2 regions of the Roseibium sp. AS2 genome follow, and region 2 is predicted to be linked to the other one. Evidence: predicted binding sites of a transcription regulator. Region 2 holds the regulator's gene; the other holds the start of a gene.
What was found. The regulator LexA, encoded in region 2, represses DNA repair genes until DNA is damaged. The targets are predictions, from matches to a motif close to TGTTCNNNNTGTGTTCNG.
Positions count from the first base shown of each region.

Region 1 (7,662 bases), on a different contig from region 2:
ACCGGCCACGCCGATCAAGTGATCAGCCGCCCTGATACAGGCTCGAAGGCCATTCCGCAACGGTCGGCTTCATGTCGGTCCTGTTGCCCGGACCGGACAAGGCCCCGGACAAGGCCATGAACCAAGGCCATGGACCAAGGCACAAACACAAAAACGCCCGCCGGTGGGAGGAGGTACCGGCAGGCGCTTTTTTGGACTGCGTAAATACGCAGAAATTGCAATCCGAAGGAAACTCTGGGAGGAGGAGACCCCCGGATTGCAAAACCGATTATTTTGCGGACAGGCGCGCGTAGCGGCCAATGTCGGCGCGGGCGATGCCCAGGTCGTTCAGTTCACGGTTGGACAGGTTGGACAGCTCGTCATAGGTCTGACGGAAACGCTTCCAGTTGTTGAATTTGCGAACAACAGTATCGATCATGGTGTGGCCTTTCGCTATCTCATGGCCATGGCACCGCAGATCGGCGTCTGGCCCGTTCATCTCTTATGTTCGTAAGATAGGTGAATTGTGCAGTGCGAGGTAGAGGGCAAAACGCGAAGCAGGTATGCGTTTTTTGCAGATTAAAAAAGCTTTAAACGGATTGAATCCCCAAAAACGCCATCGTTAATTGCATGGCTGGCAAAATTGCAATCTCGCAAGTGCGAAATGATCAGGCGCCCGCTGCTTGCGCGCAGGTCGTCTCGTGCCTTGGGAAGATCGGGGAAACCGGACGCCGGACAAACGAACGCCCGCCAGTGGGAGGAGGTACCGGCGGGCGTCGTTTCGACGTGACAGGGCTGGGAGGAGGATGCCCTGCGTGTCACACGTCCGTTGGCTGGGAGGAGGATGCCTCGGGACGCGATCTCTTATGTGTCAGCCATTCTGGCGGCGTGCGACGAACCTGATGTCGCTCCGGCAGATGCCGAGGTCGGAAAGCTCTCGCGAAGACAGGCGGGACAGTTCGTCAACCGCACGGCGATAGCTCACCCAATTGCTGTATTTCTGGCGCACTGAATCAAACATCTTCTTATTCCTTAACTACCGAAACGCGTCTGCGTTCCACGCCGTGTTGAGGAACTATATATTTCACCCGTCGAAATAAAAGAAGTGCCAAGTCTGCATGCCTGACATGCGTTTGATGCAATGCAGCATAAATGGCGGCGGCGCATTTTGGTGATTCGAAAACACATAGCAAAATCAAAGAATGAAGCCTGTGTGCGCTGCACACAGGCTCTGATCCTGGTATCCCCGCGGCGGCGGCGTGACTTTATTCCGCTGCGTCCGACGTTCTTTGGGGTCGGCGCCGCAAAAGTTCCTGCAGAAACTGTCCGGTATAGCTTTCCGGCACCTCCGCAACGTCCTCGGGACGGCCTTCGGCGACGACCGTACCGCCGCCATCGCCACCCTCGGGACCGAGATCTATGATCCAGTCAGCCGTCTTTATGACTTCCAGATTGTGTTCGATCACGAGAACGGTGTTGCCCTGGTCGACGAGTTCGTGAAGCACGTCGAGCAGTTTGGCAACGTCGTGAAAATGCAGGCCGGTGGTCGGCTCATCCAGAATATAGAGCGTTCGGCCTGTCGATCGCTTGGACAGTTCCTTGGCGAGCTTGACCCGCTGTGCCTCGCCGCCGGACAGGGTCGTGGCCTGCTGGCCCACCTTGATGTAGCCGAGGCCGACCCGTGCAAGGGTCTTCATCTTGTCGCGGACAGCGGGAACGGCGGAAAAGAAGTCCGCGGCTTCTTCCACCGTCATGTCGAGCACGTCGGCGATTGACTTGCCCTTGAATTCAACCTCGAGGGTTTCCCTGTTGTACCGCTTGCCCTGGCACACGTCGCAGGTGACATAGACATCCGGCAGAAAGTGCATTTCGATCTTGATGACGCCGTCGCCCTGGCAGGCCTCGCAGCGCCCGCCCTTGACGTTGAAGGAAAACCGGCCGGGTTGATACCCGCGCGCCTTGGCTTCCGGCATGCCCGCGAACCACTCGCGGATCGGCGTGAAGGCCCCGGTATAGGTCGCAGGATTGGATCGCGGCGTGCGCCCGATCGGCGACTGGTCGATGTCGATCACCTTGTCGAGAACTTCCAGACCCTCGATGCGGTCGTGCGGGGCCGGATTGTCGCGCGCGCCGTTCAGGCGGCGGGCGGCAGCCTTGTAGAGCGTGTCGATCAGGAAGGTGGACTTGCCGCCGCCGGACACGCCGGTGACACATGTGAAGGTGCTCAGCGGAACCGAGACATCGATGTCCTTGAGGTTGTTCCCGCGCGCGCCCTTGACGGCGATCTGCCGCTTCTTGCTGATCTTCCGGCGGCTGTCCGCTCGGGCGATCATCTTTGCGCCCGTCAGATATTGCCCGGTCAGCGAAGCCGGGTTCGCCATGACTTCAGCGGGAGTGCCCTTGGCGACGACCTCGCCGCCATGAACGCCTGCACCGGGGCCGACATCGACGACATAATCCGCGGTCAGGACCGCATCCTCGTCGTGCTCGACCACGATCACCGTATTGCCGAGGTCACGCAGGTGCTTGAGCGTTTCCAGGAGACGGGCGTTGTCACGCTGATGCAGACCGATGGAGGGTTCGTCCAGCACGTAGAGCACGCCGGTCAGGCCGGAGCCGATCTGCGACGCCAGCCGGATGCGCTGGCTTTCGCCGCCGGACAATGTGCCGGATGCGCGCGACAGCGTCAGATATTCAAGGCCGACATCATTCAGAAACTTGAGCCGTTCCCGGATTTCCTTGAGAATTCGTCCGGCGATTTCGGTCTGTTTCTCATTGAGTTTGGCAGGCAGTTCCTCGAACCATTCGCTGGCGTTGCGGATGGAGAATTCGGTCACCTGGCCGATATGCATGTTCGCGATCTTGACCGCCAGTGCTTCCGGCTTCAGCCGGTAGCCGCTGCAGGCCGGGCAGGCGTGGTCGGACTGGAACCGGGCCAGCTCTTCACGGACCCAGCTTGAATCCGTCTCGCGCCAGCGCCGCTCGATGTTGCCGACGACACCTTCGAAGGTCTTTTCGGTCCGGTAGGACCGCACGCCGTCATTATACACGAACTCGATCTTGGTCTTGCCGGTGCCATGAAGGATGGCGTCCCGGGCCTCTGCCGGGAGGTCCTTCCACGGGGTCGCCATCGAAACGTCGAAATGGCTGCTCAGCGCTTCCAGGGTCTGGGCGTAGTAGGGCGATGTCGATCCGGTCTTGGCCCAGGGCAGGACGGCCCCTTCGCGCAGGGACAACGAATGATCCGGGACCACCAGGTCTTCCTCGAAAGCCAGCGTTGTGCCGAGCCCGTCGCATGTCGGGCAGGCGCCGAAGGGATTGTTGAAGGAAAACAGCCGGGGTTCGATTTCCGGGATTGTGAAGCCCGAAACCGGGCAGGCGAATTTTTCCGAGAAAATCAGCCGTTCCGGCGCACCCTTTTTGTCGGTCTTGTCCGCGAATTCGGCGATGGCAATGCCATCGGCCAGCTTCAGCGCGGTCTCAAGGGAATCGGCGAGCCGCCCCGCGATATCGCCGCGCACGACGAGACGGTCGACGACCACATCGATGTCATGCTTGAATTTCTTGTCGAGTGCGGGGGCCTCCGCGATTTCGTGGAATGTCCCGTCGATCTTGACGCGCTGAAAGCCCTTTTTCATGAGCTCCGCGAGTTCCTTGCGGTACTCGCCCTTGCGGCCGCGCACCATCGGTGCCAGCAGAAAGAGCCGTGACCCTTCCTCAAGCGCGAGCACCCTGTCCACCATCTGGCTGATGGTCTGGCTTTCGATCGGCAGACCGGTCGCCGGCGAATAGGGGATCCCCACCCGGGCAAACAGCAGGCGCATATAGTCATATATCTCGGTGACCGTGCCGACCGTCGAACGGGGATTGCGCGATGTCGTTTTCTGTTCGATGGAGATGGCGGGAGACAGTCCGTCGATCTGGTCGACATCCGGCTTCTGCATCATTTCCAGGAACTGGCGCGCGTAGGCCGACAGGCTTTCCACATAGCGGCGCTGACCTTCGGCATAGATGGTGTCAAAGGCCAAAGACGACTTTCCCGATCCCGACAGACCGGTCATGACGATCAACTGGTCGCGCGGCAGGTCAAGATCGACCCCCTTGAGATTGTGCTCCCGCGCGCCGCGGACGCTGAGCATCCGGGTGGGGTCGTTTTTCCAGCTTTCATCCGGCCGTGCGCCCTTGGATGTCTTCATTTCAATTCTTCCCGAGCTCTTGCGCATGGTGCCGCCGTCCGTGCGGCGGCGGGCGCATGATGGTCCCACGCGGTGGCATCCGTTTGCCCCGATATAGCAGTTTCACGCGGCGCTTCCAGTCAGGCAGGCCTCGAAGGCATCCGAATTCCGGTTTCCGCAGCCAATACGATTGAAACGCTTGTACAGACCTGATAGGAACAAAACAAGTACACGCGCCGATGTCGGTGATTGTTTCCTGTGGCTGGGCGACCGGCAGGGTGCGGGCGGCGGTCCGGCGTTGACGCCGCGACGGCAAATATGTCGCACGGGAGCAGAGACAGGATAGAGTGTCATGGCCAGGCAGCCGCGCGGCGCTGGTTTGGCCGGGTTCGGCCCGAGACGGCTTGCGGCGCCTTGGAGGCTGCCTTGTGGAAAATGGCCGCTGAAACAGGAAAATGCGCGCGAAGCTGTTGGCGGGCCGTTAGGGTTCTGATCTTTAGCAGCATGGCTTGCAACGCGTGAACGGCGAAACACGTACCGAAAAAGTTCAAGATGTGGCCGTTCCGCGATAGAACAACAGGAGTGCAGGATGGCGGGCAGCGTCAACAAAGTCATTTTGGTCGGCAACCTTGGTGCCGATCCGGAAATCCGCCGGACGCAGGACGGGCGTCCAATCGCCAATCTGCGGATAGCAACATCGGAATCCTGGCGCGACCGCACCTCGGGCGAGCGCCGGGAGAAGACCGAATGGCATCGTGTGGTGATCTTCAACGAAGGACTTTGCAAGGTCGCCGAAAATTATCTGCGCAAAGGCTCCAAGGTCTATCTCGAAGGCCAGTTGCAGACCCGCAAATGGCAGGACCAGGGCGGCCAGGACCGGTATTCCACTGAAGTCGTCCTTCAGGGGTTCAATTCCAACCTGACCATGCTCGACGGCCGGGGCGAGGGCGCCGGTGGCGGCTCCCTTCCGGATTACGGCAATGACAGCCAGGGCGGCGGTGGCAGCTTCGGCGGCGGCAGCGGCGGTTCGGGCGGCGGCTCCGGGGGCGGTTTCGGCGGCGGCGGCTATGGCGGCGGCGGGGGCGGGGGCGGCCAGGGTGGCCCATCCGGCGGCGGTGGCGGACCCATGGACGACGAAATTCCGTTCTGATTGGGCCGGACCACCCCGGTGGCAGCCCGCTTAGCGGGGCAGCCACCGGGGTGGCGGCGACATCCACTGGCACCGGGCCGGCATGAGGTGCCCGGATCGCCGATGCCATCGATTTCGGCGAGGCATGGCCCCGGTATTGGGCCGCGTCCTGCACACGCCGACATGCATGCGCGTTTTTCCGAGCCTTGAATGGGCCGAATAGGGCCTTCTGGCCTGTGATGATGGTCTGGCTGAGGCAGATTGCGGCGCCGAAACCGGCGTGAAGCGAGACCCACAAAAGCCGGTCCCCATGGGGATGATTGCCGATATTCAATCTCTGGTGGCAAGAGGCGTCAAAAATCAGCCGCGGGTGGGTCTGCGAGCGGCATTATCGTCACACTGAATTGATTTCAAAATCTGTGTATGACAGCCGACCTTAACCACAGACTTAGTCCTGCTATAGTATCAAACGACAGCAGCAGGCGTCCGGCCCGATTCAGACTATTCGACTGACCGGCCGCGCCTTGTTGACACAGCTCCCGTTCGGCACACAGGGAACGGGGCTATCCCAGGCAGGGATCGAGATTACCGGCGGGACTGGGCGTGATGCCGGGCCTTTAAACTTAAACATTTCGGGTTGAAACAATGCGAGCAGATACAACGAGACACGGCGAACGCAAGCCCGGCAAGGGCGTGTCCGCGTTGGCGGTAAGGACCAGGAGCTTCCTTGGCTGTTCTCTCAAGGCGGGGCTGATGGCGTCCGTGCTGGCGACCGGTCTCAGCGTCTCGGCGGTTGAGCCGGCCAGTGCCCAGAATTTCCTCCAGCGCCTGTTCAATCCGGAGCATCAGCGCCGGAAGGAGGAGCGTCTGCGTCAGCAAGAGCTCCGTAAGCAGACGGCGGCAGTAAAGGTATCCGCCCCCCGCTACCTGACCTACGCGCCCGATGCGTGGAAGCAGGTTTCGCTCGCCGAGCTTTCCGAAAAGAAAACGGCCGAGGTTCAGCCCGCGCAAATCGTTCCCGAGGGGGCCGAAACAACGGCCGTCGAATCGGACACCGCTCCGCAGGCACCGATCGTTCTGACCGCATTCGACGAGGCCCGCCCTGCGCTCAAGGACATGAAACTGACCGCACTGCCGGGTGTCGGCGAAGCTCTGATTGCCTATTACCGCGAGCATCCCGATTTCGTCTGGGTGCAAGACGGCAAGCCGACAGCCAAGGCGGCCGGACTGCGCAGGGCCTTGGCGGATGCCGCGATCTTCGCGCTCGATCCGGACGACTATTTTGTCGCACTGCCCGCGGTTGCCGGCCTCGAAGGCGCGGAGCGCGACGCCGCCGTGATGCGTTTCGAAATGGAATTGAGCGCGGCGGCAATGACCTATGTGCTCGATGCCACGCGGGGCCGCGTCGATCCGAACCGGATTTCGCAGTACCACGACCTGCCGCGTCACGACGTCGATCTGGTCGCGGCTCTTCAGCAGCTCGAGGCGTCCGATGACGTTGCCGGGGAGCTGACCGGACACCTTCCCCAGAACGATCATTTCAGGAAACTGACCGCGGAACTGGCACGGCTCAAGGCCGAGGATCAGGAAGCCGACCAGATCACGATCGCTCCGGGCACCTTTCTGAAGGCCGGCAAGTCGAGCCCGGAAATGAAGAACATCGTCGCGGCGATCGCCCAAAACGGCTCCGACGAACTCAGGACGCTGCATGCGGAAACGCTTGAGGCTTACGATGGCGGCGATCTGTACACGCCCGAACTTGTGGACCTCGTCAAGACCTTCCAGAAAGAAGCCAGGCTGACGCCGGACGGTATTGTCGGCAAGAACTCGATCAAGGCCATGGTCGGGGAAACCAATGCCGCCAGGATTGCCAAGGTCGAACTCGCGATGGAACGGAGCCGCTGGCTGCCGGAAGATCTGGGCGAACGCAAGGTTTTCATCAACCAGGCGGCCTTCACCGCGACCTATACGGCGCCAGGCGAGGACTCTCTGTCCATGCGTGTGGTGGTTGGCAAGAAATCCAACCAGACAAACTTCTTTTACGACACGATCGAAGTGGTCGAGTACAATCCGTATTGGGGTGTCCCCTATTCGATCATCGTCAACGAGATGCTGCCGAAACTCGCCAATGATCCGAGCTATCTGGATCGGGCCGGCTATGAAGTCTCCACGCCTGGCGGACGCAAGGTGTCGTCTTCCTCGGTCGACTGGTACGCCGTCGCGTCCAGGCAGCAATCGATCAACGTGAGGCAGTATCCCGGCCGGTCCAATGCGCTTGGTGAAGTCAAGATCCTGTTTCCGAACGCACACCACATCTACATGCACGACACGCCGTCGAAGAGCCTCTTCAAGAAGGATGTCCGTGCCTTCTCTCACGGC
Region 1 covers NZ_JBBMQN010000007.1:132,435-140,096, reverse strand. Annotated here, with positions in the region: gene WNZ15_RS20145 (DUF1127 domain-containing protein) at 269-418, opposite strand; gene WNZ15_RS20140 (DUF1127 domain-containing protein) at 851-1,000, opposite strand; gene uvrA (excinuclease ABC subunit UvrA) at 1,245-4,175, opposite strand; gene WNZ15_RS20130 (single-stranded DNA-binding protein) at 4,744-5,304, shown strand; gene WNZ15_RS20125 (L,D-transpeptidase family protein) at 5,929-7,662, shown strand, end outside.
Region 1: a site for LexA is predicted at 4,369-4,386, ahead of uvrA (excinuclease ABC subunit UvrA). Genes of this name have one in related genera too.

Region 2 (7,662 bases):
AATTCGGCGGCATCTTCCGCCCAGCGCTCGATATACGCCTCCGCACCGGGTATGTGCGCCGCATTCGCGTAAGCGTCGTCCCAGTCCGTGATCATCGTTTCAGTCATTCATCAACCTCGGCAAAGTCCCTCGACCCGTGGGCGCGCATCCTGCACGATTTGGAGCGAAAGCGAAATGATCCGGCTCTTGCGACACAGCTTGTCAAACCGTCCCTCGCCGACCTAACGTTTCTCCAACAACAAACGAACAAACAAACGCGGGAGATAAACGCGGATGGTGGCGCGCTGTTCCAACCGGGTGGTCAACCTGGCGCAATTCCTGTCGAAAAATGCGGCCCGCTGGCCCGACAGACCGGCCATCATACAGGACCAGCGCAGCTGGAGCTGGGCGGACCTCGATTCGCGTGTCAGCGCACTCGCGCATGCCCTTGCAACCGAGTTCGGCGTGTCCAAAGGGGACAGCCTGCTGGTGCAGGCCCGCAACTCGAATCAGATGACCGAGATCATGCTCGCCGCCTTCCGGCTCGGAGCGCTCTGGGTGCCCTGCAATTTCCGGCAGGCTCCCGGCGAAACCGCCTATGCCGCGGAGAAGGCCCGGGCCAAGGTCTTTCTGTGCGACGCCGACTTTGGCGCGCAGGCAGCCGCAGTCGGAACCGCCTGTCCGGACCTTGCGGGCTGCATCAGTATCGGTGCGAGCGATTTCGGCCAGGACTACGGGGATCTCGTCGCCAGTCATACGGGAAGCACGGTCGCGAACGCCGCTGTCGACTATACCACGCCTTGCTGGCTGTTTTTCACCTCGGGCTCGACCGGACGGCCCAAGGCCGTGGTGCTCAGCCACGGCCAGATCGGCTTTGTCTGCGTCAACTACATGGCCGACCTGTTGCCGGGCACCACCGAAGAGGACGCCTCCCTGGTGATTGCTCCCCTGTCCCATGGGGCCGGTCTGCACCAGATCGCGCAGCTTCCCACAGGCGCGGCCCATGTGCTGATGCCAGCGGGCGGCTTTTCCCCGGCTGTTGCCTTTGAACTGATTGAGAAACACAGGATCAGCAATCTCTTCACCGTCCCGACCATCGTCAAGCGGCTGGTCGAGGACCCGGCGGTGGGCCGGTTCGACCATTCCAGCCTGCGCCACGTCATCTATGCCGGCGCACCGATGTATCGCGAGGACCAGAAAAAGGCGCTTGAGAAACTCGGCAAGGTTCTGGTGCAGTACTATGGTCTCGGCGAAGTGACCGGCAATATCACGGTGCTGCGTCCGCAGGACCACTGTCTGGAAGACGGCCCGCAGACGCGTATCGGCACCTGTGGCACCGAAAGGACCGGGATCGAGGTTTCCATCCAGGACGAGACCGGCGCTATCCTGCCGCCACACCGGACCGGGGAGGTCTGCGTCATCGGCGCGGCTGTCTGTGCCGGTTATCTAGACGACGATGCCGCCAATGCAGCCTCCTTCCGAAACGGCTGGTTCCGCACGGGCGATATCGGCCACATGGACGCGCAGCGGTTTCTGTATCTGACCGGCCGAGCGTCGGACATGTATATTTCCGGCGGCTCCAACGTCTACCCCAAGGAAGTGGAAGAGGTCCTGCTCGCCCATCCGGCGATTTCGGAAGTCGCCATACTCGGTATTCCGGACCCGCAATGGGGCGAAGTCGGCCTGGCGGTATGCGTGACGGCGGATGGCGCCACACCGGATCCCCAGGACCTCACCGCGTTCCTGCAGGACCGTGTCGCCCGATACAAACTGCCCGCCCGCTATCTCTTCATCGCGCAGATGCCGACCAGCGCCTATGGCAAGGTCACGAAGAAACTGGTGCGCGACCATCTGGACGAGAAGGGTCTTCTGTGAGACGGCCCGCCCCGATCAGCCTCGCGGACATCCGGCATCCCGGACCCGCAGCCACGGACCGCAGCCCCGGCATGACCTGCCGCGCGGACCCGATCTCGCTTGAGCTTGACGGCGGCGCGCCCCTGATCGAAGCGCTGGGCAGCTTCGCCGACCAGAAGGGGTGCGGCTCCGCGGTGCTCGACCTCGGTGGACTGGCGCTGGCGCCTTTCGATTATGTCATGCCGGACCGGGCCATCGACGACCGTCACGCCGCCTGGTACAGCGACACGAGAACCTCCGGCGGCGCCGTTCTGGACGAAGCCGTGGCCATCCTCGGCTGGAAGGACGGTCAATGGTTTGCCCATATCCACGCATGCTGGCACGAAGGCGGCACCGGCCATCTCGGCCACTTGCTGCCGCAAACGCTGGCAACGGCCGAGGCCGCGCGGATCACGGGCTACGGCATTAAGGGCGCCAAATTCGAAGCCGCGGAGGATCCGGAGACCGAATTCACCCTGTTTCGGGTCAGACCGGACGACCTGCGGGCCTCGACCAGGCCTCACAACGCCCTCATCACCACCCTCGCGCCGTTCGCTGACCTGCATGACAGTGTGACAGCACTCGCCGCGGCTCTGGCGGAACCGGACTTTGAGGTTTTCGGCCTCGGCAGTCTCGCCGGCGCGGCGTTCCGGGAAACATCCCCGATGACCGGCCTGATATCGGAAATCCTTGTGCGGTCCGGCGCGGGAAAAACCGGCGACACGCCGCTCAGGCTTCCCGTACGTGGCGTCGATCTGGAGGGAGCCCTTCACCAGGGTATCGTGCGCCCCGGAACCGCACCGACACTTGTTACCTGCGAGCTCCTGATCAGGGGCACCGCAGTGCCGGAGTGACCCCTTGGGCGGGCGAACGTGCCGCCACGACCGGCGTGCAGGTTGATCAGGAACAGTAAGAGAACATTTACCCTTGCAGAACACAATGGGAACAGGTACCATGTTCTTGATTTGTACCAGCCTATTTCGCGGCCAGGGGATACCGACATGTTGACGCGCAAGCAGTATGAACTGCTCATGTTCATTCACGAAAGACTGAAGGAAACCGGTGTTCCGCCGTCTTTCGACGAAATGAAGGACGCGCTGGATCTCAGGTCCAAATCCGGCATTCACCGCCTTATTACCGCCCTGGAGGAACGTGGCTTCATCCGGCGCCTGCCCAACAGGGCCCGGGCCATGGAAGTGGTCCGCCTGCCAGACTCGATCGCGCCGGGTCTGGGCGCGCCGCGCGCACGCGGCAGTTTCTCTCCCGAAGTGATCGAAGGCTCGCTTGGCAAACCGGAGTTCACCAAACAGGTGGAAGAACCGGTGTCCGCCGGGACGGAAATCCCGGTCATGGGCCGCATTGCCGCCGGTGTTCCCATCGAGGCCATCCAGACCCACAGCCATTCGATCACCGTGCCGCAGGAATTGCTTGGCAAGGGGGAACACTATGCTCTTGAAGTGCGGGGCGATTCCATGATCGAGGCCGGCATCCTCGACGGCGACACCGTGCTGATCCGCCGGACGGATAATGCGGACAGCGGAGATATCGTCGTCGCGTTGGTGGATGAAGAGGAAGCAACGCTGAAGCGACTGCGCAAGAAGGGAGCCTCCATTGCGCTGGAGGCTGCTAACCCGGCCTATGAAACGCGTATCTTCGGCCCTGGCCGGGTCCGCGTTCAGGGACGGCTGGTCGCTCTCTTCCGCCAATATTGAGCGGCAACGCCAGACAACGCCCGGCAATGCCGCCGGTCAGTCCTTATCGGCACGCGCGGCGCGGCGCAGATATGCGCGCGTCACCGTTCCCTGCCTGTGCCATGGTCTCGGCGGATCCGGAATTGCGTAGATCACTCTGCTGATCACGGGAGCCCGGCCGTTTCGGTTTTGATCGACCGGAAGCGGTGGCGCTGGTGCCTCTGCTTTTCCATTTTCTCTTTCTTTTCCTTGCTGACCGGACATGCTCGCGCGTGGTCCGTCCGCTGACAGCCAGATGGAAACAGCGCCCCTGGAGGTTCTGACTTCCGGGCCAAGAACCAGTCGCGCACGGCAGTCTTCCTGCACGATCTGATCGCTCACGATAATATCCGCATACCGGCAATCGTCATCCGAAGCCTCCAGGGTTTTCGGCAAGGCGATGGCAACAGACCTCTCCTTTGTCCCGGTGCGCTCACCGGCAACCGAATAAGCGTGCACAACACATCCGAGCGGGTCGCACCGCCTTTGCTCCGAATTCATCTTGCGCGATCCAATCGCGTCCGGCGAAACCCCTTCGTACTGGAACCAGAGTTCCGTCAGGAAGGCGGACTTTCGACCGGAAAACCGTAGCAGACCGCCGTCATCACGCGCCGCGACACGACCGCCGGAGGCGGCGATCTGAATGTCCGGCGGACGCGAGTCGACGGCGATGAGGATTCCCGCCGCCAGCGGCAGCGCCGCGCACAGACGTGTGCGCCCGGGCAGCAGCAGCCCGGTGAACAGGGCGCAGAGCAACAGCAGCGCCGCCGCGCCGTCCAGCCTGCCTGTCACCCCGTCACCCGCATCGAGCCCGGCGGTGAATTCAGCGATCTTCAGGAGCACGGATACGCCGAACGACATGACGGCCAGAGGCAGTCCCGCCAGACCGAATGGCATCAGCACGAGGGCAAGCACCCCCATGGGCATGACCAGAAGCGAGAACACCGGCATTCCCAGCATGTTGCCAATCAGCCCGTAAGGGGCGACCCGTCCAAAATGATGCGCGCCGATGATCCCGGTCGCCAGACCGGCCACAAGCGCGGTGATGAACAGCCCCGCGCTCCATTTTGCCAGATGCGACATCAGCAGCTTCAGGCCTTCCGGTCGTGCGGCCCGGGCCGTTAGCTCCCGGTCGCGCCGGCGCCAGAGATCATACACCGCGACCAGGCAGATCACTGCGGCAAAGGACATCTGAAATCCGGGAAAAAACAGGCGTTCGGGCGCAATCAGCAGCAACGCCAGACCCGCGATCGCGACACTGCGCAGAGTAACGCCGCGCCGGCCGACCAGGATACCCAGGAAGACAATCGCAATCATTAGGAACGACCGCTGCGTCGCCACGGCCGCACCCGAGAGCACCAGATAGACCACAGCGGCGGCCAGCGCGGCGAGAGCCGCCCACTTGTGGATCGGCCAGCGAAGGGTCAGTGCCGGGACGCTCGCCAGCAACAGCAGAACAGCGCCATAAGCACCACCGGCAAACAGAGCCATGTGCAATCCGGAAATCGCCAGGATATGCGCCAGCCCCGCGGCGCGCAAAACCGCTTCCTGCTCCTCGGTGATGCCGGAGCGGTCTCCCACAAGCAGCGCGACGATCAGCGCGGTTTCGGGCCTGTCGGACAACAGCGAGCGTATGCGCCCGGCCAGTCCTTCACGCAGTTGCGCGACGCGCGCCGATGCCGCCATCCTGACCGATCCGGGGTCCGTGCCGGTCACGCTTGCAGGACCGTAGTTGAAGCCGGTTGCTCCGATACCGGTGAAATAGGCGTGGAAGGAAAAGTCGTATCCGCCGGGATAGACCGGCCCCATGGGTGGAAACAGCCGTGCCCGCACGCGGATGGTTTCCCCGACCCTGCCTGCGCTTGTCGACGGCACCCGCACCCGGACCTTTTCGGGAAAATCAAGGCCGCTGGACGGGCGCTCGTTGACCGTTGCGACGGCGATCACAAGGCGCGCTCCGGAGGAACCGGCGCGGCGTTCCAGGACCTGGCCGGTCAGGGAAACATTCATCGGTTCGGATATCCGGGGGGCATCGACGGCCGCCGTCCGGAGCGAACCTGCTGTCACTCCGCAGAAAAAAGCCAGCAGCAAAAGCACACGCCACCCCGGTGCGGACCGCCGGGCTGCGACGCAAAGGGCAGCAAGTCCGGCACTTCCCAGGGCCGCAGCCAGAATGATTGGTGACGGTTCCTCCGGAAGCAGCGCATAAATGGCGATGCCGGACGCGAATGCAAAGGCGTTCCACAAGAGCCCCTGCTCGTCGCGGAAACGATCCGGACCGGCTCGCAGGGCGGCAGAGCTCCGGTCTGGCCCGTGGCGGCTGAACTCGTCGCCAGCGGAAGCGGTGGAGCCGGCAGGTTTGGCTTTCGGCCGGAGTATTACCGGTTTGCGCAAGTCGGGGGGCGCCGCCTCGACGCTGCTGTTCCAGCCATTGTCCGGAAGGCCACCGGACGCCACCGCTCCTCCTTCTGTCGGGCTCAAGAAACAGCCGACTTTCTGTTTTGCCGCGTCAAAGCCTGTGCTAAGACCGCGCCACCAAGCAGGCGCGCCCTGCACCGACATTCTGACAGAGACCTTCATAAAGCACCATGGCCCAAGATATCGTCACGCGTTTCGCCCCGTCCCCGACCGGTTTCCTGCATATCGGCGGTGCTCGTACCGCCCTGTTCAACTGGTTGTTCGCCAAACATGCCGGCGGCCGGATGCTGCTGCGTATCGAGGACACGGACCGGGCACGTTCGACGCAGGAAGCCGTTGACGCCTTGATCGACGGGCTCACCTGGCTGGGTCTTGACTGGGACGGAGACCCGATCTCGCAGTTTTCGCGGGTCGACCGGCATCGGGAAGTTGTCGAACAAATGCTTGCCGACGGGACAGCCTATCGCTGTTACTCGACCCCGGAGGAACTCGATGCCATGCGCGAGAAAGCCCGCGCGGAAGGCCGGCCGCCACGCTATGACGGCACCTGGCGGGACCGGGACGCTTCCGAAGCGCCGGCAGGGGCAGCTGCCGTCATCCGCATCAAGGCCCCCCGGGAGGGCGACACCGTGGTCGATGACATGGTTCAGGGTCGCGTCGTGATCCCGAACAAGGATCTCGACGACTTCGTCCTGATGCGTTCGGACGGCACGCCCACCTACATGCATGCGGTGGTGGTCGACGATCACGACATGGGCATCACGCACATCATCCGTGGCGTCGACCATCTCACCAACGCCGCTCGCCAGACGCTGATCTTCAAGGCGCTCGGCTGGGACGTCCCGGCAATGGCACACATTCCGCTCATCCACGGTCCGGACGGCGCCAAACTGTCCAAGCGCCACGGGGCGACCGGTGCTGAAGCCTATCGCGCGATGGGCTACCTGCCACAGGCCATGCGCAACTATCTCGCCCGGCTCGGCTGGAGCCATGGCGACGACGAAATCATGGCCCTCGACGACATGATCAAGTGGTTCGGACTGGACGCCGTCGGCCAGTCTGCGGCACGTTTCGACTTCAAGAAGCTGGAAAATCTCAACGGCCATTATATGAGAAGCACCCCGGATCCGGAACTTCTGGACCACTGGAAAATCTATCTCGGCCATGCCGAGAACGGAGATGCCGTCCTGTCCTGGCTGGCCGCGGGCGACCATGAAAATGTCGCCCTTGCCGCCTTGCCCGGCCTGAAGGAACGCGCCAAGACCCTGGTCGAACTGACCGAAAGTGCTTCGTATCTGTGGCGCCAGCGGCCGCTGGACACGGACGAGAAGGCAAAGAAGATCCTGGATGCCGACGCCGGCACAATTCTCGGAGACCTCCACGGCGTGTTGTCCGCAGTGAACGATTGGACGGCCGAGCCTCTGGAGGCCGCTGTGAAAGGCTACGCCGAAGACAAGGAACTCAAGCTCGGCAAGGTGGCACAGCCGCTGCGCGCCGCCCTCACCGGCCGCGGCACCTCTCCGGGGATCTACGACGTTCTGACGGCACTCGGACGGGAGGAATCCCTGGCCCGCATTCAGGACCAGGCGGCCTGAACCGCCCGGGCACCGACAGTTTTCCGGCAGAAGTCCGCGCATCCTGC
Region 2 covers NZ_JBBMQN010000008.1:49,380-57,041, reverse strand. Annotated here, with positions in the region: gene WNZ15_RS21325 (alpha/beta hydrolase) at 1-107, opposite strand, end outside; gene WNZ15_RS21320 (acyl-CoA synthetase) at 274-1,854, shown strand; gene WNZ15_RS21315 (hypothetical protein) at 1,851-2,726, shown strand; gene lexA (transcriptional repressor LexA) at 2,874-3,584, shown strand; gene WNZ15_RS21305 (ComEC/Rec2 family competence protein) at 3,621-6,059, opposite strand; gene gltX (glutamate--tRNA ligase) at 6,191-7,615, shown strand.